Regions from separate parts of the Ureibacillus sp. 179-F W5.1 NHS genome, predicted to be linked through region 1. Evidence: riboswitches for the same ligand, from Rfam matches in the RefSeq annotation. Region 1 holds a riboswitch; each other region holds the start of a gene.
What was found. A riboswitch is a leader RNA that binds a small molecule or an ion and turns the genes downstream of it on or off. The one in region 1 is predicted to bind cobalamin.

Region 1 (7,901 bases):
TGTTTTAACTGTGTAAGGAATGCCAGCTTTTGTTGCTGCTTGCCTAGAAGGAATTTGCCCTTGGCCCCCTTGTAAAACTGTTCCTATAATCACTTCTTGTACTTCCTCTGGTTGAATATTTGCTTTTTGTAAGGCGGATTGAATGGCATTTCCTCCAAGATCACTCGCTGAAAGAGATGCAAGAGAACCTCCAAATTTACCAAATGGTGTTCTAGCCCCTTCTAAAATAACTGATTTACTCAAAATCCCCATCCCCTTTGTTTTTGAATAAAAATTGTTATGCTTCTGAGCTTCATTTTCCTTTAATCAATTTGATAGATTAAGATTATCCAATCGACTGAACGCTCGCTCAATTTATTTTTAATAAAAAAGGGAGTCATTTAGAACTCCCCTTTTCATCTTTAACTTCATTTTACAGAATACTGATAAATTATTCAATTTCAACTTTTCTAAATTTTACATTTTCGCTTAATTTCTGCATAAAAATGTTGAAAAAAACAATAATTTTGTTCCATCTTATCAAAAGAAGTCGATTCCCAATTAGTTTCTATCTATTTATTTCTTAGTCACTTGCAATTACTTGCTAACTGTCTCTAGTTCCTCCTGATTTTCTACGGAGATTTCAAAACTTTTATCACCAAATACAGAGCGTTCTAAAAGTTCGGCGATATCATAAGTACCGACTGTTTCTTCCACTTCCTTCGCCTTTGTACCATCCGACAGCATTGTTAAGCAATATGGACAGCCTGATGAAATAATGGAAGCACTTGTAGCTAATGCTTGTTCTGTTCGAGCAACATTAATTCGGTTACCAACATGTTCCTCCATCCACATTAAACCTCCACCTGCTCCACAACACATAGCCGTTTCACGATTTCGTTCCATTTCAACTAGGTTTACACCAGGAATCGCTTTTAAAATTTCCCGTGGTGCATCATATACGTCATTGTAACGACCTAAATAACATGAATCATGGAATACAATTGTTTCATCAACTCGATGGTTTAATGTTAATTTCCCTTGCTCTACTAGCTCATATAATAGTTCCGTATGGTGATAGACTTCCCCTTCCCATCCGAAATCTTTATATTCATTTTTGAAAATGTTATAGGCATGAGGATCAATCGTTACAATTTTCTTCACTTCATTTTTCTCAAACTCTTCAATATTAGCTGTTGCAAGCTCTTGGAATAAAAATTCATTTCCTAATCGGCGAGGTGTATCACCGGAGTTTTTCTCTTTATTCCCTAAAATAGCAAATTTCACGCCTGCTTCATTCATTAATCGAGCAAAGGACAGAGCGATTTTTTGTGAACGACTATCAAAGGATCCCATCGAGCCGACCCAGAATAAATAGTCAAAACCTTCTCCTGATTTTTTCGCTTCTTTTACAGTCGGAATATGAATAGATGAATCAAGGTCTCGCCAGTTCTCCTTTTCTTTACGGTTAAGACCCCAAGGATTTCCTTGACGTTCGATATTGTTCATAGCCCGTTGAGCATCGGAATTTACTTTTCCTTCTGTCATCGTTAAATAACGGCGAAGATCAATGATTTTATCTACATGTTCATTCATAACAGGACATTGGTCTTCACAGTTTCGGCATGTTGTACAAGCCCAAATTTCCTCTTCTGTAATAACGTCTCCGATTAATGATGGACTATAAATATCCTCAACGATTGCCCCTTCTGCCCCTGCAGCCATTGCAAGTTGATTGCCCTTTGAATTGTTAAAGGCAAAAGCAGGAACCCAAGGCTTTTGTTTCGTTGTAACAGCACCTGTAAAAGTTAAATGATCACGTAACTTAACGATTAAATCCATCGGGGACAGCATTTTACCTGTTCCCGTTGCAGGGCACATATTCGTACAACGGCCGCATTCTACACATGCGTATAAATCGATTAATTGTTTTTGAGTAAAGTCTGTAATTTTACCAACACCAAAGGAAGGCATTTCTTCTTCATCTTCCGCCTCTTCCATCGCATCGAAATTAATTGGGCGAAGCGTACCAGCACGGTCTAATCTGTGGAAGTAAACGTTTACAGGGCCAGAGATAAGATGGAAATGCTTTGATTGCGGAACATACACTAAGAATGTTAATAAAATCAGTAAGTGTACCCACCACATAATATAAAATCCTACTGCAGCAGCTTCAGCTGGTAAGAAACTAAATATAGCAGCAATTCCTGAGGCAATCGGCTCACTACCAGTTAAGCCATGATTATGCCAAATAATTCCCATGCCGTTTCCAACTAATGTGGAAACCATTAATCCACCAATAAAAATTAATACTAGTCCATTTTTCCAACCTCGTTTTAGACGAACGAGCTTTTCAATATACCGACGATAAAAAGCTCCAAAAACGGCAACTAAAATGACCGCAGCTACAATTTCCTCAAATAACGTAAATACTTGATATAGTTGTCCTAATGGAAGGTGTGATCCTGGAGCTAATCCTTTCCAGATAAAATCTATAGCCCCTAATTGAACGAGAAGAAATCCATAGAAAAATAAAACATGGATAAATCCGCTTTTTTTATCTTTTAATAATTTAGATTGTCCAAAAACATTGACCCAAATTTTTTCGAGTCGCATCATAACATTGTCATTAAATTCTTCTTTCTTCCCAAGCTTTACAAACTCATATCGTGTTTTTAACAGATAAACAAACAATCCTACTGCGTATAGCACGACCGCAATAAACAACACCCAGTTTGCAATTAATAATGCATTCATTTCTTCTCCCCCTTATCTCTTTTTCCCCTTTGTTTCTGTTTCTATTGATTATTCCTATCAACCTATAATTATGATTAGCATTGATTAGAAATCTCTTATTATTCTGTTTTTATTGTAAAATATGAATGAGCATTCAGTCAATGTATTGTTCGGAAATTTCTAATTATATTAAAATTTTCTTTCTTTATTCGTCTTTTTTCTATTTATACCTTCTTTTCAAAATAAAAAACAATCCTATTTATGTAGGATTGTTTTAATTACATTATTTAAATACATCTCCGCCTCGAATATATTCCACATCACTTACTTGTAAACGGAAATTGACAACACGGGCCGCTGCAAAGAAATAATCCGATAATCGATTTAAATACTTTTGTACAACGGTAGGAACATCTTCTTTTTCGTTCATTAACGTCACTACTCTCCGCTCTGCACGACGTGTAACAGTACGAGCAATGTGAAGAGTTGCAGCTGCCGATGTTCCGCCTGGCAAAATAAATCTTTTTAATGGAGGTGCTTCATCAGATAAAGTATCAATACGTTTTTCTAGCACCTCAATGGATGATTCTTGTAGAGTATATTGTCGTTCCTTCATTACATTGGCCAAATCTCCGCCACAGTCAAATAATTCATGCTGAATCGTTTGTAAGTCTTCAATTAAATCTTGAAAAATCGTTGAGTCTAATTCCGTTATCGCTTTACCAATAAAAGAATTTAATTCATCAATAGTGCCATAAGCTTCTACACGTAAATCGTCCTTATTGACACGTCCGCCCATTAAGCTCGTTTTTCCTTTATCCCCTGTTTTCGTGTACAGTTTCATTGTAACGCCCCTCTTCGATAAATTTGAATTGCTTCCACTGTCGCTTCAAAAACGCCCCTCCCTATTACTTTACCAACTTCTGTAATAGGCCCACCATATTGCATATATTCTCCCTGCTGAGTCGCCGCAATAAGTAAGCTATCGGTCGGTGTACCTGTTGCCATCGTATTAGAAATGGTATCATACACCTTTTCATGATGTAATGCTTTCGTTTTCGCTTCTGTTGCAGTCATCATGCCTTGAACAAATGCTTCATCAGATAATTTTCCGTTAACAATTACCCACGTATTAATCGTTCCAACATGATTCTTATTATCCCTATCATATGAACGGGATACATCTATTGCGTTTCCAATTCCTGCTGTGACCATAACGATAACGCTTCCAAAAGGAGCTTCATATTGTTTTACAATAGCGTTTTTCGTATGAACTGCCGTCATCATGCCGACCGTATTCGTAGGGGAAAACCCTTCTTCGATTAAATATTGTAAAAACTCTTCTTTCACTTGATAAATATTATAATCTTGTTGAACAGTTCGATTAATAAAATTTGAATACCAACCTAATCCAGCATTATGAACTGCTGAAGATAAAACCCGTAAAGGAAAAGCAGATTTACATTCAACGTATTCATCTGTTATTTTTATATTCTCTACTGTAATTACCTTTTCCTTTGCAAGCTCGTTTAAATCAGGTAATATTGTCATTTGAGGTTTTGGTTGCTCCGGATGGGCTTGCATTGAAATTCTTGCTTTATATACATCCATTATTTGATCATCGATTAATACTTCATGGGGAACACCCTTTGCCCTTACTTTTCCATCCTCCATTAATAAAATTTCATCACAATATAGTGAAGCTAAATTAATATCATGAAAAACAGAAACAACCGTTAAGTCGTGATTCGTTACTTCCTTGCGAATCATATCTAATATTTGCTTTTGATGGGCAATATCTAAATGGTTTGTCGGTTCATCAAGTAAAAGTAAACTAGAACATTGGGCTAAAGCTTGAGCTATAAAAACCCGCTGTTGCTCTCCTCCCGATAAATATTCCAATTGAGCTTTTTCAAATTTCCTTACGCCTGTTTGTTCCATTGCATTAACAACTGCTTTTTCATCTTCTGTTTTCCAACTGGAAAAAAATCCAGACTGGTGAGGATAACGTCCTAGGGAAACGGTATCTCGAACCGTATTCGAAAAAGCTGTTGCATGTAGCTGTGGTAAAACCGTCATTTTTTTTGCTAATTGTTTCGGAGAGTAATCTTTAATTTCTTTACCATCAACATAAACAGTTCCCGTTGATGGTTTCATAATGCCGCTAATCACTTTTAATAAAGTGGATTTCCCACAACCATTTGGACCAAGAATACCTAACATTTTCCCTTTTTCCACTTCAAAGGAAATGTTCGAAAGTATTGGAGTTGAACCATAACCTCCAGAAATATTTTGGACCTTTAACATAACCTCACCCCCTACTTTTTCTTTGTTTATAAAATATAAATGAAAAAACAGGTGCCCCTATAAAGGCTGTAATTACACCTATCGGTAGTTCTGAAGGGGAAATAATCGTTCGGGAAACTAAATCACAAATAATTAATAGACTAGCTCCGTTAAAAAAGGACAAAACCAATAGATGACGGTGGTCTGCTCCCCATAGCATTCTTGTCATATGAGGCACAACTAAACCAACAAATCCGATTGTACCCGAAACAGCAACGGCTGCCCCTGTTAACATGGAACCTCCAGCTAGTATTGCATACTTACTTTTCTTTACATTTACCCCTAACGATTGGGCCCGTTCGTCTCCATACATCATGGCATTCAACTCTCTTCGGTTGAGCCATATAATAATTGTTCCAATAATAATAAAGGGTACAATCATTTGAACGTACGGCCATCCGCGCATGGAAACACTACCTAAAAGCCAACCCATAATTTCACGTAATTGTTCTCCTGTTAGGGCAATCATTAAAGAAATACAAGAACCTAAAAAGGAACTAAAAATGACCCCGGTTAAAATGAGCGTTTCCATTTTCATCGTTCGATCCACGAGTCGAGCAAAGGTTAAAACAAGAACCATTGTCAAAAAGGCACATATCATCCCTACAAAAGGTAACGAATATGAACCTATTATAGGAAGGGAAAGTCCAAAGAAAATTGTTGCTACCGCTCCAACAGATGCCCCCGAAGAAATACCTAATGTATAAGGGTCCGCCAGTGGATTTTTCAATAAGCCTTGAAACGCAGCTCCCGCAATCGCTAATGCGGCGCCTACTAAACCAGCTAAAACAACCCGGGGCATACGTATACTCCATAAAATGTTGTAGGCACTTTCATTCGTTTCTTTATCCCACAATGTTGAAAAGGGTACTTCTGCTGTTCCTATGGAGACACCTAACCAAATGCTAATTAATAATATTCCGATAGAGGAACTATAGGCGAAGAACATTTTTCTTTTCACACTGTTCCCTCATTCCTATTTTCTAGTAATCTATTTATCATAAATAATATTGTCATTGTTTCAATACCTCCCAAAAGGCAAAATAAAAAGTCTCTCAGTTTACGAGAGACTTTGAAAAATCGAAAAATAAACACTCCATCTTTACTGCCTCCCTTATCCTCGTAAGGTGCTATTCCTAACCATAAAGGCAGGTCTCCTGGCTCATGTTCATCGCAAACCTTCCCTTCCCATTACTTTTGTAACAGTGGACTGTAAGGCACGCTCCCATTTACAGTTGCGGGACAGCGTCGGAATTTCACCGACTTCCCTTTTACTCTTATAACAAAATCGCTATAAGAACCTTTATGTGTCATTATGAAGTTGTTCTTCCACATTATAACTTATAAAAAACAATTGTATAGAAAGATTTTAATAGAAAAAGGTAATTAAATAACTCTCCTATAAAGAATTATTTTTTGCCGTCTCTTGCAAAGCTGATTCGGCTAACTTTTTAATCGTTATATCATCCATAGGCGGATTATGTAGACCTGCACGAACATCTCGATAAAACCGTTGAAGAGGATTTGTCCGTTGCAAACTTTTTGCCCCAACTACTCGCATAGCCTTATCTACTACTTGGATTGCCCCATTCGTTACGACATGTTTTGCGACGTTTACAGCATTCATGATCGTTATTTTTTCCTCTTCCGTTACTCTTTTACCTTCTTTTTCTTTCCCTTTGAATTCTACATAACTTTGGGCAGCTCCATATAATGTAAAACGTGCCTTCGCTAATTCTAATTCGATTTCACCTAGTAAGGATTGAACGTTAGGTAAAGAAGCAATCGTTCCTTTTATACTGTTTGGAGAATGGGTATTGGCAAACTGAAGGGCATAATCCTGCGCCGCTTGAGCTATTCCTAAATAGGTTGCAGGAATAAGAAGTAACCAACCGTTCAACTTAAAACTAGCACTATTATTCGGTAACTCAACTAAGTCTGATTGATCAACATGGACATTTTCAAGGACTAAATCGTGACTAGCTGTACCTCGCATCGCCATCACATCCCACGTTTCTTCAATCGAAACACCGGAGTTATCTTTATGAATTAAAAAGAAGCCAATTTGTTCTTTTTCTTCAATCCATGCGGAAGTTAAGAAATAATCAAGGGCAAAGGATCCCGTTGTATAGCTTTTGCGCCCGTTAATTACCCAATGATTCCCTTCCCTTTTAGCCGATGTGCCCGGTCTTCCCCCTCGAATAGGACTACCTGTTGCAATTTCGCTTACTGCCCGATTAATAATAGCTCCTTTTTCTACTTCTTTTGCAAAAGCTGATAATTTTGATGGCTCCCAATATTGATTTTCATATAACTCTCCTACAGTTAATAGAGTCCAGCCTATAGCTAAAGCGGTACTACCATCATAACTCCCTAATGTTTCTTGGAGGAGAATCGAATCATAAACATTAAAACCTTCTCCCCCTAACTGTTTCGGTAAAGTTAATTTTGTATAGCCGATTTGACGTAATTGATGAATATGTTCAAGGGGAAATTGCGATTGTTCGTCGATTTGTTGAGCAGCCTTTTTAAATGGTTCCTCTAACGTTGCCAACTTTTCTATCCAAAAACGTTGCGGTTCTGTTTTTACAAACAATTGTTTCAAATGACCCATCTCCTAAAAAATTTATGTTATCCGTACCTTTCAATAAAATCATTTTACTTTTTAAGTTTTCCCTACGTCAATTCATAGTGCTCCGATATGAATTAAATCAATATTTCACCTTTTCGATTTATTTCTACCAATGCAAATAAAAAACCAGTCCCTTTTGAACTGACCCAAAAAAGTTAGACATATTTTGTTAGGCGGCTTCCAAGACCTTTGTTCGGTATTCTACCGG
Region 2 (7,901 bases), on a different contig from region 1:
TCATCCGTTAAATGATTAAGTATTCTTTGTGTAGCATCAGCTTCAAACTCCCAAGATCTCAAAAAATGGTCTAATGTTTGGAACATAACCTTCCTCCTAAAATAGTAGTTTTCACTTCTATGCATCTATAATTTCATTATATTCTCCTTAAAATGGAAAAAGACTTATGCTTAATCTATTGGATTAACCAATCAAATTTCAAACAAATAACTTTGTAGTATAATACGATAAAGTCTTTATATGGGGTGGGGAAAAAGATGATATTAGTTAGTTCGTGTTTAGCTGGAAACCCAGTAAGGTACAATGGTACGTCATGTTCGGATAGTACAATTCAAAAATTAATCGATGATCAGAAGGCCATCCCTATTTGTCCAGAGCTATTAGGAGGTTTTGAAACACCTAGGGAACCAGCTGAGATTATTAACGGTGAGGTTTTGATGTTTTGGCAGGAAAAGCAAAAGTGATGGAACGCTCTGGGAATGACGTCACCGAATTATATTTGAAGGGTGCTAGAAAAACCCTTGAGATAGCAAAAGAAATGAAAGCTACATATGTAGTGTTGAAAGTATTTAGTCCATCATGTGGTAGTCAAAAAATAAATAACGGAAAGTTTATTGGAGAACAAATAAACGGAGCGGGTGTAACAACAGCGTTATTAAAAACGAATGGTATCAGTGTTATATCTGAACTAGAGTTAGAAAAATTAAAAGATGAAATTTAATAGCAATATTCTAGCAATCGTTACTAGTATTAGCATTTTAAAATTTCTTCGCTATTACTCCTTTGGATATATCCCTATCTGGAGGGGTGTTTTTTATTAAATTAAAAGGAGAATCATTCTATGAATAAATTATATTTAATCGATGGTTATGGAGGTTCGCCAGAAATAAATTGGCTATCTAACATTGGACAAAAATTTAAGGATGATTTTGATATTCACATTATTCCATACACAGATCCTACCGAAGCTAATGTAACGCAATGGGATTTTGATTTGGAAAGGGGAATTACAACCCCTGAAGATGCTTATTTTATATGTCATAGTTTAGGGTGTGTTACGTTCTTAAGATACTTACAACGACATCATGTAAAAGTGAAAGGAGCCATTTTAGTTTCTGGTTTCGTAGAGGAGGTTGAAAATTTCCCACAATTTCAACCTTATTTCAAAAACCTAGATGAAGGTTGTTGGAAAGATTTGATTGGGGATGCTTATGTCATTTCTTCTAAAACGGATCAAATTATTCATTGGAAACTAACATATGAACTATCTAATTTGTTGGAATGTCCATTTATTTTATTACCAATTGGTGGACACTTTACATCCGGAGAAGGAATCGTTAATATGCCTGTTGTTGAGAAGTTAGTGAAGGCTAACTGGTTAGGTTAATACTAAGGAAAAAACGCCTCTTTAGAATGTAACTTTCTAAAGAGGTTTCATTATGTAAATAGTCATTTTAATAGTTTATACCGCTTATCTAACTTATCACGATGGGACTGGAAAACATCTTCTAAAGAAATATCGTATTTGTTAGCAATTACAATAAGATTGCCTAATACATCTCCGAGTTCTTCGGTTAATTCTTGTTTTTGCCGTTCTAAAGTTCCATTACTTTCATCAGGTCGATCTCTTCCAATTTCAAGTGTTCGAATTGCCCGTGCAACTTCGCCCGTCTCCTCAGCTAAAAAACCGATTCGAATAAATATATCTAACTCTGACCATCCTCTTTTTTCATAATAGACTTTAACCCATTCTTGAAATTCATTCACATTCATAACTAAATACCCCCTTCAATAACCACAATATTTTCAGCATATCAGAAAACATGAATAATGGGAAAAGGCTGTTAGTGCCAAGTATTTAAACGCCTGCAACATTATCCATACGCTATATGGAGAAGGTACTCATTTTCAAAACAATAGTTTGAATATTTTAATCCTTTTGTTTTTTAGGTATAATATATAGTAATTACATAACGTGTAAGAATAGGTGCTTATGAGAATAAGCTTAAAAGGGAAGCTTGGTGAAAATCCAACACTGTCCCGCAACTGTGAATTCGGAGCAAATCAATAGATGCCACTGTGTAAATGGGAAGGCGTTGATTTGTGTTGATGAGAAGTCAGGAGACCTGCCTAATTCTAGTACACACCAAATACCTACGTGGAAATAGGTGGTGTTCTGTGCGAAATTGAACGTAAAAAAAATCGGTTTTTTTACGCTTTTTAAGTATGCATAGATAAGTCCAAAGCTATTTCTGAACTCAGGAGTAGCTTTTTTATTTGGGTTATGTAAAAAAGGAGGCTTATCAGATGGATGTTATTAGTACGGTAGTAGGTTACCAGTATATTTGTGGAACTCACAGGAAAGAAAGTTTTATGGTATGAAAGGGAGTGGGAGAAATGCCATCACATTCAAGAGCTTTTTATGAAGAGCAATTTAAAGTATATATTATGGAGAATATGCTCGGCGAGAAAACAGAGACGTTAAAGGATTTTCTCCTCCAATTAATCGATGATCATCAAAATGATTATAAAGAAATTAATTATGCTTATTTAAAGGTAAAGAAGGAGTTATTGGGCACCAAAGATAATATTGAAAATGGTAAATTATGATAAAGGGACTATATTTAGTAATAAATAATGATAGTTTTCCTCTATATACATTCAAAGTAATGATAGATTATATTAATTTATGAATAATGTAAATATTCAGACTTTTGAATGTGGAGGGGTTAAGATGAAAAAGAAATTGTTTGCACTATCGTTAACGGGAATGATGACATTAGGAGCTGTTGCACCATCTGCGTTGCCTGTTTATGCTGTCGGTGAAGGACCAAACTATAATGGAAACGAATCGATTCAAACTTCTAATCTATATACTTACGAAGAAATGGTAAAATACTTGAAAACCCAAGATGCAAAACAAGAAGCAATGGAGCTTGAAGTTATTGGTCAAACAGTGAAAAATAGAGATATTTATTTAGCAAAATATATGACTGACCCAAGCAATCCAACTGTACTAATTTTAACTCAACAGCACGGAAATGAACAATTAACAACTGAAGGTGCTTTAGAGTTTATTAAGCATCTTGGTACAAATAAAACAAAGGGTGTTCTTGAAAATGTAAATGTTCTTATTGTACCGATGTTAAATGCGGATGGTGCAATGGGTGATGTAAACTTTTCCCTTGAAGATTACGTGGCAGATGGCGGACGTCATTTAACACGTTATAATGCAGTGGGGACTGACTTGAATCGAGATCATGTTGATAAATTACAACCTGAAACACAAGCACTACACGAAAATGTGCTACAGAAGTATGATATTGATTATATGATCGACCTTCATCATCAAGGTACTGAATATGAACGAGATGGAGAATTAGTATCTGGTTCAATGCTCTATCCGACAAACGCGAATGTAAAACCAGAAGTGTTAGAGAAATCCAAAAAACTAGGTGCAGTCGTATTCAACGCTGTTGATTCAACGGGTTGGGGTCATATTGGCAAATATAATGGCGGTAGCGGCGAAAATATTGGCCGTAACGGTGCAGCGGTCCAATATGATATAGCGACGCTGTTATTTGAAATGCGCGGAATGTCTGATCATGAGGATCCTTCACGAGTAATCGGTCAAAAAAGTAATGGTTATTTAATTAAACAAACGGTCACGACGTTGGATGCCACTGTTAGAGCGATCGCAGACGGTTCAATTGAAAATGCAGATATTAGTTTCTGGGATACATTAGATACACAAACTCAACGACCTTCTGAAGAGTAATTGTGAGTTGAATAAGCGAAGCCATTTGATAATAATTCAAATGGCTTCTTTTTTATGTTAGAAGGTTTATCAATAAGAACATAGTGAGACCTTTTTTCTAGCCAACGTTCCATTTTACCTACGGAAAGAAGGAATATTCTAAATTATCTCTTGTTTACTAGTCTTGTAATCCTTAATAATTGAAAAATAACACTAATAAAGACTCAATTTTCTGAAAATATAAAATATTCTGTTTTGTTTTCTTTTTCAATCATGTACAATCTATTTCGAGCCCCAAAATAAATTGTAGATTGGGACAAGTATACTTAGGAGGGATTTTATGGAAAAGAAGTTTTCAAAAGTAATTTTACCAACAGCGTTGGCACTAACTGTAAGTGTATCATCTGCTGCCTACGCAAATCCGCAATCAACACCGAACGGACCTTACATTGAAGACAACCAGAATATTTCTCTATCAAGTTATATGTCAAATGCAGAATTAGCAACTAAATTACAAAAGCTCGAAGCTTCTTCCAATGGGAAGATGAAGCTGGAAGTTGCTGGCTATTCCAACCTTGCTCCCGATGGTTATCAAACCGAAGCGGACAAAGGGGAACCAATTTATGTAGCAAAATTTGGGGATAATGATCCAAATAAAAAACGTATATTAATTACCGCTCAGATTCATGGGAATGAGCAAATTGGAGCTGAAGCGGCTATTGATATTATTCAAAAGCTTTCTTCCAACGGGAAGGAAGTTGAAGAAATTTTAGAAAACGTGTCCATCTGGATTATGCCTCGTATTAACCCAGAAGGAGCGGATAATCAATATGAAGGTAAGTGGTATCCAACTCGTTATACCCATCAAACATGGTTGCCTGAAAATATCGGTCTTCCAGCAGATACGGTTGCTCCGTGGTACTATAATAGCGATGGTAGCGAAAGAGCTCAAAATAATGAAGGACGTGTCGTTTATGGTATTCCTGGATATGACCAAAACCGGGACTACAATCCAAATTTAGATTTTAGAGTAGAGAACCAAGACCTTAGCGAGGTTGCTTCGTTCTTAAACTCCCAATCTACAAATAACAGCAAATACGGTGGTTTCTATGTTACAGCAGAGGCACGTACTGTTACAAGTGTGTTTAAAGAGTTCCAACCGGATGTGTATGTAGATGTACATCACCGTGGTTTCAATACAGTATCTGATGAGGATAATCGTTCAGTACCTGTCCAATTCGCTGCAGTTGTTGCTGATCCATATACAGATCCATTCACTGGTGAACAATATGAAGTAGATGAAGATGTTCTGACGCTAGCTAAACAGGTTAATGCACTATCTGCATTAACATTGCAAAAAGGGCAATCCCATTTCGGTGCTGTTCAGAAATATCCTGATGTAAACTTACCAGGTACAGCTCTAGGAGCATTTGCATTAAATGATACTTCAATTATGTTAATTGAAATTAAAGGTCAAAGCCAAACATTAGGACAAAAGCAGGCCGGTATGCTGAAAGAAACGGTTACTCAACCACTCTTTGCAGTTTTCCAAGGACTTGCTGATGGATCTATTTATGAAGTTGATACGCAAGTTTATGATGATATTCCAGAGGCTTCAAATTCAATTAGTGATCCAACATCAAGAAACTAAAAAATGGTTCTATGAAGAGGGTGGCAGGTATTGCTATCCTCTTTTTTAACGAATTAAAGGGTTGCATCATTCCATCAATTTGGATAAAATTACCTCCTACGTAAATAAGAAGGAGCCGATAACTATGGTTAAAGTAAGGAAAGGGATGGGTAGTGACGCAGAACAGGTCATTACAGTCATGAAAAATGCAGAGGATTCGGGATTTATGTTATTTTCTCCGGGAGAAAGAAAAATAACTATTGATGGTTTAGCAAAACTGATGGACTCCCTAAATAATAGTCTCAAATCAAGTTTGTTTGTAGCAGTAGATAACAATCGACTTTTAGGTTACATCATTGTTCAAAATGATAAGCCATCACGCGTCGCCCATAGAGCATATTTAGTTATTGGTGTACATAGTGAAAGTCGGGGTAAAGGGGTTGGAACAGCCCTTTTTCATCACGTATTAGAATGGGCAAAGGAAGTGAAGCTTCATCGATTAGAATTAACGGTCATATCAACAAATGACGTGGCAATCAACTTATATAAGAAAATGGGATTTGAAGTGGAAGGGGTAAAGAAGCATTCCTTATTGATAGATGATGAATATGTGGATGAGTATTATATGTCGATTTTAATATAAATCTATGAAGAATTTGGCTGAAAGGAGTAGGGTTGTTTTGAAAAACGAAAATATCCTAACATCTTTAATAACAATTCGACCTATTAAAATAGAGGATTATCAATTTATTTTAAGTTGGAGTAAAGATATTTACTTTTGTTTAGCAAATGGTTGGGAGAACAATCGAATTGCAGAACAGCTCTATTCATGATGGGTTCAATGTGTAAATAATCCGCCAAAAAATTTTATTCGTAAGGGTATCGAGTTTCAAAATACGTTTATCGGATATGTAGATTTAGCATGTATGAAAGGAAATACAGCTGAATTGGGCATTGCAATTGGTGATAGTACACTTTGGGGAACAGAAAGTAGATTAATACAATAGAGACTAAGAAAATAATATTTAAGTTAAATGAACCTTTAACCCTGCATTGACTGCCCAAATATGATGTTCATGAAAAAGAAGTGTTCCCACTTTATCGATATCAATCCAATTCATAAGATGATCCTTTTCAGTAGGCTCTTGTTTTTTGTCCAAAAGGTGGGCCAAATAAAAATAGCTGTTACTAAGTAGGGGTTCCTTTTTACTATAATTTCGCCTTTAGGGTTGAACATCGTTGTCACGATATAATTTCTTTCTAAAGGAAATTGCTGTAACCACATGTAGCCGCTATCTGCGATACAGACATTTTCTCCATTTAAGCTTACTGTTAATGGTTCAGTTACCTCCAAAATATGTATTAAAGTGATGTATCCTTTAAATTTTTTTGAGTTGACAAAAGCCTGTGCACATTCTTTTTTTACTACACGTTTCCAATCTAAACGATTTCCGTATTTTCTTTTTAGCATTTGCCGCCTCCTATAGAAACAAGTATTTCTACAATATTACCATTTACTGGAGGTTTGTAGTGAGAAAATTAAAAAAAGATTCGGACCAATACATCCGTCTAGTTCCAACTAAAAGCATTACATATGATGTATTGAAATGAATTTGAGGAGGTGTTCGATTTGGGTAAAAACGTTGGTGGTGAATACGGTTATGGCGGTAACGACTATGGTAATGGCTCAGGCTTTGCATTACTAGTCGTTTTATTCATCCTTTTAATTATTGTTGGTGCTTACTTCTGGAACGGTGGCTACGGTGGCTACTAATTAACCAGTAATCATCCAGGCCCTCCAAATATTGGAGGGCTTTTCCTATTTAATCAATTACTTTAAATGAACCGTGATGAGGTACATCAATAGGCATAAAGTTTTTTAAATAACCTTTTAGTAGGAAGAAAACGGTATAAGCTGTTTCATAAAGAATTTCCCGATTCTTTAATAATGGGAAATCATAGCCAGTTAATCGATAACTGTTGAGAACAACTTCATAGGTTGACTCGTCTTTTAATGGCTCTCCTTTAAACGTAATATTCTTTACACGTTTTCCAACGGGATTCCTTATGTCAATCGTATAAGAGAGTCCGCCCCAAAAATCATATTGATAAGGTTGGGGTGTTTTTGGGTATACATTTGTACGAAAGTCAATTTTTCCCTCGTTATTCAATGCGAAAACAGCTGCACTACTTTCCATTAATTGTTTAATTTCAAATCCGAATAAGGAAATGACTTTTAGGGTATGTTCCCTCGTATTGAATACGATATCTCGGTTCGTAATGCTTCCTTTAAATCCTCCCTTTTCAAGGAAAGCGAGGTCGCATACAGAAATTTGTGCGCCTGTTGCTTTGATCTGCATGTCGTGAAGAAGCTGTATATAAGGGTGACTTGTTAACCTAGCCTTTAATAACCCTTCGTATGTATAATCCTTTTCTATATAGGTAATTTCCTCATCTAACCACCTTTCAACTTCTGAAGGATAAGAAGTATGGTCAGTTTTTAATGGATGAAAT
Region 3 (7,901 bases), on a different contig from region 1:
ACAAAATAAAACAATTATTTTAGTTACCCATGATGTCGATACCGTTTCCAACCGTATTAGCCATGTAGCTTGTTTAAACCAAACGATCCATTTCCATGGATATAAAGAGGATTTTGATACGATTTCACAAAATCAATTGGATAATTGGTATGGCCATGCGGTTCGAAAGATTCATTAAAGAGGAGAAGGCAAATGATTGAAGCAATTTTAAACTATGAATTTTTACAAAATGCCTTTTTCTCAGGGCTAATTATTGGAGTGATTGCACCGGTATTAGGTGTATTTATTGTTGTAAGAAGAATGTCCCTTATTGCGGATGCATTGTCCCATGTGACATTAGCGGGAATTGCAGGAAGTTTATATTTAAGTCAAACTTTCACTGCCTTTGCATTATTAAATCCAATTTATTTAGGAATTATTGCATCGGTTAGTGGATCCATTTTAATTGAACGATTACGTAGACTTTATAAACATTATGAAGAGCTTGCCATACCGATTATTATGTCGGGGGGAATTGGTCTTAGCGCCATTTTTATTTCATTAGCTAGTGGCTTTAATACAGATTTAATGAGCTATTTATTTGGCTCTGTTTCGGCTGTTTCTAGACAAGATTTATGGGTTGTCATCGGTATTGCGATCGTTGTCTTTTTATTTTTATTTGCTTTTTTCAAAGAAATGTTCGTTTTATCCTTTGATGAGGAATATGCCAATGCGAGTGGCCTACCCGCAAAATGGATTCACTTTTTATTTATGATTGTTGTGGCGTTAGTCATCGCAGCAAGTATGCGAATTGTCGGTATACTATTAGTTTCTTCTTTAATTACTCTTCCAGTTGCGGCAAGTATGCGAATAGCACGGGGCTTTAAACAAACAATCATTTATTCCATTTTGTTTGGGGAAGCTGCTGTGATTATCGGATTGGTCAGTGCCTTTTATTTAAACCTAGCACCCGGTGGAACGATTGTTGTTACTTCTATACTTATCCTATTAATTGTTATAATAACAAAAAAGATCATTCTACATTTAAAGCAAGGAAGGGGAGCAGTTAAATGAATATTACGAGAGCATGGGAAATTTTAAAAGATAACGGTTATAAAAAAACAGATAAACGTGAGCTAATTTTGAATATGTTTGAAGATACGGATAAGTATTTAACTGCTCGAGATCTCCTTTCTGTATTGAAAAAGGATTTCCCGGGAATGAGTTTTGATACAATTTACCGAAATTTAGCTACTTTTGTTGATCTTGGCATATTAGAAGAAACCGAGCTAAATGGCGAAAGAAATTTCCGAATGCATTGTGAATCAGAACACCATCATCATCATTTTATATGTATGGAGTGTGGAAAAGTGAAGGAAATTTCTGTTTGTCCAATGGAAATGATACAAGAGAAATTGCCAGATTGTGCGATCGAATCCCATAAATTTGAGATTTACGGGAAATGCCAAAATTGTGTACATGAAACCGTTTAACTTCCTTTAAAAATTACTGTTCATTTATTTGAGAAAATATGATACATTGCAATTAAGTGAATACGTTTGCAGGAAAAAGATGCGATGATACGCTTAATAGGGAATTCGGTGAGATGCCGAAGCTGTGTCCGCAACTGTATGTGTTTGTTTCAAGAAAATGCCACTGTCTAAAGGGATGGGAAGGCTCTTGAAACGATAAACACGAGCCAGGAGACCTATCTTTTTCTGATCGTAACAAACCTCTTCGGAACTAAAGAGAATGTGCGGCATTATTTTATAATTTTTTTGTTCTATATTGTAATTTATGCCATCCGTTCTCGGTTGGCTTTTTTATTGCCATGCTTTCCTATCCGAAGGGATGTTATCACTAAGAAAGGGGTGTTCCTATTCGAAAAGATAGCCGTTACAGCTGCTATCCATTTATGAGGGAGAAAAGTTGTCTAGTTGACTTCGAGATTCGAACTGATTCTCTTACAACAAAAATAGGGGTAGTATTGCCTTTGTTGCAAGAAGAGGAGAATTGCCGAGTTGTTTTAGATGATTTGCACAAAATCCATCCGATGGCCTATCACGTAAATGGATCAGTTCGTGGGAAGTTATCGGTAACAGAAGAAGATTTAAGTTGGTTAAGCAGTCGATATGATTTTTATGTTGAACAAGTGGGGGAAGAGATAAAGCAATTTTTACTGCCTCAAGGGTGTCTAGCTGCAACATTTTTACATATTTGTCGTAGCGAAGCGAAAAAATCTTACCGGGCTCTTCATAAAGTAAGTGAGGAGAGGGAAGTACCGGAAATACTATTTAATTATTTAGGGCTACTAGCCAATGTATTTTTTGTTATGGCTGTTTATACAAATAAAATGCATGGTATTGAAGAAGTCCCATTTATAAGTAAATCCTATCCTAATAAAAAAAGAAAAAAAGAGGAAGTGTGACGATGAAATTTTTCAACAAGAAGTGGATGGCACCACTTGCCATCTCATTGCTATTAGTTGGTTGTTCTGATGGGGAACAAAAAGCTACGAATGATACAGCTTCAAAAACAAACAGTACGGAAGAAAGTGGTCCCTATACAGTAGTAGATGACCGTGGACAAGAAGTAACTTTTGAAGAAGTCCCTGAAAAAATCGTTTCTCTACAACCAAGTAATACAGAAATTTTATTCGAGCTAGGTGTAGGGGATCAAATTATTGGAGCATCGGAATATGATACATATCCGGAGGAAGCTTTAAAAATCGAACGTGTAACAGATTCCATGACGGTAAATACGGAACGTATTATTGAATTAAATCCAGATGTCGTATTTGCTTATACAACTGGAGAAGAAGCTCAAATTGACCAATTGGAAAGCGCAGGACTTAAAGTATTCGTTATTCAATCAGCAACTTCTATTAACGATGTTTATGGTGATATCGAACAAATGGCTGAAGTAATGGGAGTGGAAGAAGAAGGAAAACAAGTTGTAGAAGATATTCAATCTCAAATTGCAGCTGTTCAAGAAAAAACAAAGTCGATTGAACAAAAGAAAAAAGTTTATTTTGAAATTTCACCAGCTCCAGACATTTGGTCTATCGGTTCTGGTACATTCCAACAAGAAATGATTGAGGCAGCAGGTGTGGAAAATATTTATGCTGATCAACAAGGATGGTTTGCAGTAACAGAAGAAGATCTAATTACAAGAAATCCTGAAGCGATTGTTTCGACGGTAAATTATATAGAAGATCCAAAGGGTGAAATATTAGCTAGAGAAGGATGGTCTACAATTTCAGCAGTTCAAAATAAAGAAGTGTATCTATTAAATGCGGATATTATGGATCGTCCAGGACCACGTATCGGTGAAGCAGTTGAAATGATTGCCAAAACGATTTACCCAGAATTATTTAATGAATAATTAAGTAAATAAATCTGCTTGATGACTACGATGCTTAGCCGTAGAAAGATAGCAGATTTTTTTTATTTTATTTGATATGGTTAATAGGGGAAAGAACGTATTTATTTTGTGAATTTTTTCGAGGAGCTATTTATGGGGAAAATCATTTTTATTACTGGCGGTGTTCGTAGTGGGAAAAGTGCCTTCGCAGAACGTTATGCGAAGCAACTTTTTCAAATCTATGACCGAAAGCGTCTACTTTATATTGCATCTGGGGTAGCAATTGATGAGGAGATGGCAGAACGAATTAAACGTCATCAACAAGATCGATTCAACTCTTCCGTTCAATGGGAAACAATTGAAATTGTAGATGACTTAGTATTTAATGACGAGTTGTTTGCAGAACATCCTATCGTTGTGTGGGATTGTCTTACTACTTGGTTAAATAATGTGCTCTATAAAACGGAGTTATTAAATGGAGAGGCAAGGACACATGAAATAAACCGATATATACAAGCGTTAAAGGAACAAGTACTAAAATGGAAAGAAGTAAATGATTGTATTTTATTGCTTGTATCAAATGAATTATTGGATGAAGCTCAATCTAAGTTTTCAGAAGTGAATCGATATTGCTCCCTATTAGGGAAAATGCATCAATGGATTGTTGAAAAGTGTGACGAAGCATACGAAATGGACTATAGTTTAAGGAAACGTTGGAAGTAGGGAGGAGAACTATGAAACATCATTTGATTGGACTTCTATTATCATTTCAATTTTTTTCTTCTTTCCCTATTCGTAAACAGTTGACTATGAATGAAAAAACTATATCTGCCATGTTTTACTTTTTGCCGTTATTAGGTGTTTTAATGGGAACTTCCCTTAGCATTATAATAATACTGAACGATGCATTTTTTCAGTTTTCCCCCTTGTTATTGGCTATTATTCTAGTAGTAGCAGGTATTATTATGACTGGCGGTCTCCATTTAGATGGTTGGATTGATATGAGCGATGCTTATTTTTCCTACCAAGATCAAAAAAGAAGACTTGCTATTTTGGACGATTCTCGTGTAGGAGCCTTTGGTGCCATCAGTTTATTTGTTTTAATCCTTTTAAAAGTCGGTTTTATATATGAAATTATTTATCAAGGAAATAGCATTTTTATGTTGTTTTTATTCGTCATTCCTTTTTTAAGTAGAATAGCTCTATTACTATTTTTCTTAACAACCCCTAATGGGAAAGAAGAAGGATTGGCCGTTTATTTTAAATCCAAAGTGAATGTGAAAAAGATTTGGATTGCCCTTATCTTCTATACAGTCCTATTTTGCACATTGACTTTCTATCTTTTTAACAATGTAGCATTTCTAATATTTATCTCTATGGTACTGTTTGTTTTCATTTACCGAAAATGGACGATGAAAAATTTCGGAGGCATGACGGGGGATTTATTAGGTGCCTTATGCGAAGGGATGGAGGTATTCCTATGGGGAATGGTGTTATTGTTCATTTAATCCGTCATGAAAAAACAGACGGAAATGTAAAAAGAAAATATGTTGGTTGGACGGATGAATCGATTATCACAAAAAGACAACATTTTGATGTTCCGATTCAAACAAGTGAAGTGTTTGGAAGTGATTTAAAACGGTGTATGGAGACGGCTCAACTTTATTTTCCTAAAGCAAAATACCGTTCCGATAAAAATTTAAGGGAAATTTATTTTGGCGACTTTGAAATGAAAACATATGAGCAATTAAAAGAAAATTCGACCTACCGAACGTGGATAGAAGAGCCAACGGTCATTACGCCTCCAAATGGTGAAAACTTTTTGGCTTTTAAAAAAAGAGTTCTTAAAAGTTTTCAACAAATTGTTTGTCAAAATGGACAATTTACTTTCATTGTTCACGGTGGGGTTATTCGGACTATCTTATCCTTATTTTCTCCAAAGGTTGAAAGCTTTCAACAGCTTGTTGTTACCCATAGAACAATTTATACATTAAGTTGGGCTCAAATAGAAGATGTGAAGGAGGGGAGAAGATGCGAATCATTATTGGTGGTGCCTATAATGGAAAAAGAAAATTTGTCATCGACAAACTAAAAAATAGTCCCCTTCAAAACTATTATTTCTTTGAAGGAAATATTCCATCGGAGCGAAGCTATACGAAAGATGAAGCTATTGTCATTGGAAGTTTTGAAAAAATTATTTTTCAGCACATGGATTTAGACGAAGAACAAATTGCTGCTCGCATTTACGATGAACTATTGAAGTTAGATAAAGAAACAAATGTTATTTGTATTTGTACAGATATAGGAAGGGGCATTGTTCCACTTCAAAGAGAAGAGAGAAAATTGCGAGATACATGTGGAAGATTGTATCAGAAATTATTTGCAGAAGGTGAAAGTGTCATTCGAATTTGGTATGGCATCCCACAGTTGTTGAAAGGTGAAGATTGGACATGGAGAAAAAGCATCATTTAACCCTTGTTGTTCTAACGGCATTAATTGCTGCATTATGTGGGATTGGCAGTTTAATAAAAGTACCTGGTATCATTACGTCCGCTGCTTTAGATTCTGCACCAGCCTTTATTAGCGTTGTGTTTCTACCACCATTATATTCGGGTTTTGCTGGTGCAATTGGTCATCTCGCGACAGCAATCACTTCAGGATTCCCTTCTGGCCCTTTTCATGGGCTAATAGCAGTAGAAATGTTTGTGATTGTCTATTTATTTAATCTTTTACATAAAAATGGATTTAAAGTTTTGAAGTGGATGTTTTTAATTATTGCCAATGGCATTCTCTCTGCTTTTCCTTTCTATTTCCTTATCTCACCATCTTTCTTTATCGGTATTTTACCTAGCTTAATCATTGCAACTATAGTAAATGTAATCATTGCGATAGTTACAATGCCTATTTTAACTAAAGTTATAAAAGGAAGAAGGATACATAAATGAGAAATGCAAGTAAAGTAGACGAAAATACAGTAGTGACGATGGACAATTCAGGCTGTATTGGGGAAAAACAATTGGATGTAGTCTATGCGACAAATGAGGTGACGGCTTATTACACAACTCGTGTTGCATTAATAGAGCAATGGTGTGCAGGGGCTCATCCTTCCAATATATTCATGGCCAATTTCACAAGTGATGCAGCTTGGGATGATTACATAAAAGGGATTAAAAGGGCATTTGATGAAATAGAGGATACGATGCCGCCTATAAAAGGCTCTACAGAATCGAATTTTCAATCGTTGCAATCTGGGTTAAGTTTAATGATGATTGGAAAGATTCAATTTGATCTGGACACTAAAAATTGTGACTGGTATGTAATAGGAAAGCCTTTAGTTGGACCAGAAGTCATTGATGAAGAGAAACATGTTGCTAAACTAAAGGAATTGTATCAATTATTAAAAAGGGGAATTATAAAGCAAGTATGGCCAGTTGGATCGAAGGGAATCCAGGCAGAACTAGAGAGAATTTTTCCGGGAAAAGAGGTAACATGCTCCCTTCCATTACATAAAACAAGTGGTCCATCAACGTCCGTTATTGTTGCCGTGAAGAAAAATGAAGAGAACCATTTAAATGAACGATTAACGACACCATATGAAAAACTAATCATTACGTAATAACAATAAAAAAACTTCCCCTCAAGCAATGTTGAAGGGAAGTCTTCTACGATTCACCTAATTCTTTCATTTTCGGATTATTATAAACGTCCTTATTGATTTCACCTGTTATTCTTGAAGTTGTTATCCCAGCAACCATTGAACCACTGACATTTAAAGCAGTACGCCCCATATCAATTAATGGTTCAACGGAAATTAAAACACCGGCTAGAGCAACGGGTAAATCAAGGGCAGAAAGGACGATAATCGCGGCAAAGGTTGCTCCTCCACCGACACCGGCGACTCCGAAGGAACTTATCGCTACTACAACGATAACTGTAATAATAAATCGTATATCTAATGGGTCAATTCCGACAGTAGGGGCAATCATAATGGCAAGCATTGCAGGGTATACACCTGCACAACCGTTTTGTCCAATTGATAATCCAAAGGAGCTGGCGAAGTTTGCAATTCCTTCAGGTACCCCAAAACGTTCCACTTGGGTTTTCAAGTTCAATGGTAACGTACCTGCACTAGAGCGAGAAGTAAAGGCGAACAATAATGTTTCCATCGCTTTTTTAATGTAAATAATAGGACTTAAACCGGAAAGTAAAATAATGATTAAATGAATAATAAATACAGTGATTAAGGCAATGTAAGAGGCGATAACAAATTTACCTAAATTATAAATGGCACCGAAGTCGCTTGTTGCAACGGTTCTAGCCATGATAGCCATTATTCCGTATGGCGTTAATCGTAAAACAATTGTAACAACGCCCATTATTAATGAATAAATCCCATCAATTGCTTTTTTAATCGTTTTGGATGTTTCCCGTTCTTTGCGTACAATTCTTAAATAAGAAAATCCTAAAAATGCAGCAAAAATTACGACAGCGATAGTGGAAGTGGAGCGGGCGCCCGTTAAGTCTAGAAATGGATTTGCAGGTATTAACTCTACGATTTG

Region 2: it holds a riboswitch for cobalamin, as region 1 does, so the genes downstream of both, ACH0B5_RS14785 (hypothetical protein) here and ACH0B5_RS09415 (FecCD family ABC transporter permease) in region 1, are expected to answer to the same signal.
Region 3: it holds a riboswitch for cobalamin, as region 1 does, so the genes downstream of both, ACH0B5_RS05045 (hypothetical protein) here and ACH0B5_RS09415 (FecCD family ABC transporter permease) in region 1, are expected to answer to the same signal.

Annotation. Positions count from the first base shown of each region.
Region 1 covers NZ_JBIQFG010000017.1:6-7,906, reverse strand. Annotated here, with positions in the region: gene ACH0B5_RS09435 (acetyl-CoA C-acetyltransferase) at 1-243, opposite strand, end outside; gene ACH0B5_RS09430 ((Fe-S)-binding protein) at 577-2,736, opposite strand; gene ACH0B5_RS09425 (cob(I)yrinic acid a,c-diamide adenosyltransferase) at 2,999-3,559, opposite strand; gene ACH0B5_RS09420 (adenosylcobinamide amidohydrolase) at 3,556-5,022, opposite strand; gene ACH0B5_RS09415 (FecCD family ABC transporter permease) at 5,027-6,010, opposite strand; cobalamin riboswitch at 6,192-6,381, opposite strand; gene ACH0B5_RS09410 (acyl-CoA dehydrogenase family protein) at 6,461-7,666, opposite strand.
Region 2 covers NZ_JBIQFG010000041.1:17,336-25,236, forward strand. Annotated here, with positions in the region: gene ACH0B5_RS14765 (DinB family protein) at 1-86, opposite strand, end outside; partial or broken gene ACH0B5_RS14770 (2-thiouracil desulfurase family protein) at 258-721, shown strand; gene ACH0B5_RS14775 (RBBP9/YdeN family alpha/beta hydrolase) at 842-1,387, shown strand; gene ACH0B5_RS14780 (MazG nucleotide pyrophosphohydrolase domain-containing protein) at 1,450-1,773, opposite strand; cobalamin riboswitch at 1,969-2,148, shown strand; gene ACH0B5_RS14785 (hypothetical protein) at 2,398-2,610, shown strand; gene ACH0B5_RS14790 (M14 family zinc carboxypeptidase) at 2,735-3,778, shown strand; gene ACH0B5_RS14795 (M14 family zinc carboxypeptidase) at 4,098-5,408, shown strand; gene ACH0B5_RS14800 (GNAT family N-acetyltransferase) at 5,533-6,030, shown strand; gene ACH0B5_RS14805 (hypothetical protein) at 6,068-6,220, shown strand; gene ACH0B5_RS14810 (hypothetical protein) at 6,505-6,858, opposite strand; gene ACH0B5_RS14815 (YjcZ family sporulation protein) at 7,018-7,161, shown strand; gene ACH0B5_RS14820 (bifunctional metallophosphatase/5'-nucleotidase) at 7,211-7,901, opposite strand, start outside.
Region 3 covers NZ_JBIQFG010000006.1:97,377-105,277, forward strand. Annotated here, with positions in the region: gene ACH0B5_RS05030 (metal ABC transporter ATP-binding protein) at 1-178, shown strand, start outside; gene ACH0B5_RS05035 (metal ABC transporter permease) at 193-1,053, shown strand; gene ACH0B5_RS05040 (Fur family transcriptional regulator) at 1,050-1,472, shown strand; cobalamin riboswitch at 1,533-1,709, shown strand; gene ACH0B5_RS05045 (hypothetical protein) at 1,859-2,407, shown strand; gene ACH0B5_RS05050 (ABC transporter substrate-binding protein) at 2,410-3,363, shown strand; gene ACH0B5_RS05055 (bifunctional adenosylcobinamide kinase/adenosylcobinamide-phosphate guanylyltransferase) at 3,496-4,065, shown strand; gene cobS (adenosylcobinamide-GDP ribazoletransferase) at 4,077-4,850, shown strand; gene ACH0B5_RS05065 (histidine phosphatase family protein) at 4,823-5,434, shown strand; gene ACH0B5_RS05070 (bifunctional adenosylcobinamide kinase/adenosylcobinamide-phosphate guanylyltransferase) at 5,374-5,814, shown strand; gene ACH0B5_RS05075 (ECF transporter S component family protein) at 5,793-6,287, shown strand; gene ACH0B5_RS05080 (hypothetical protein) at 6,284-6,958, shown strand; gene ACH0B5_RS05085 (L-cystine transporter) at 7,005-7,901, opposite strand, start outside.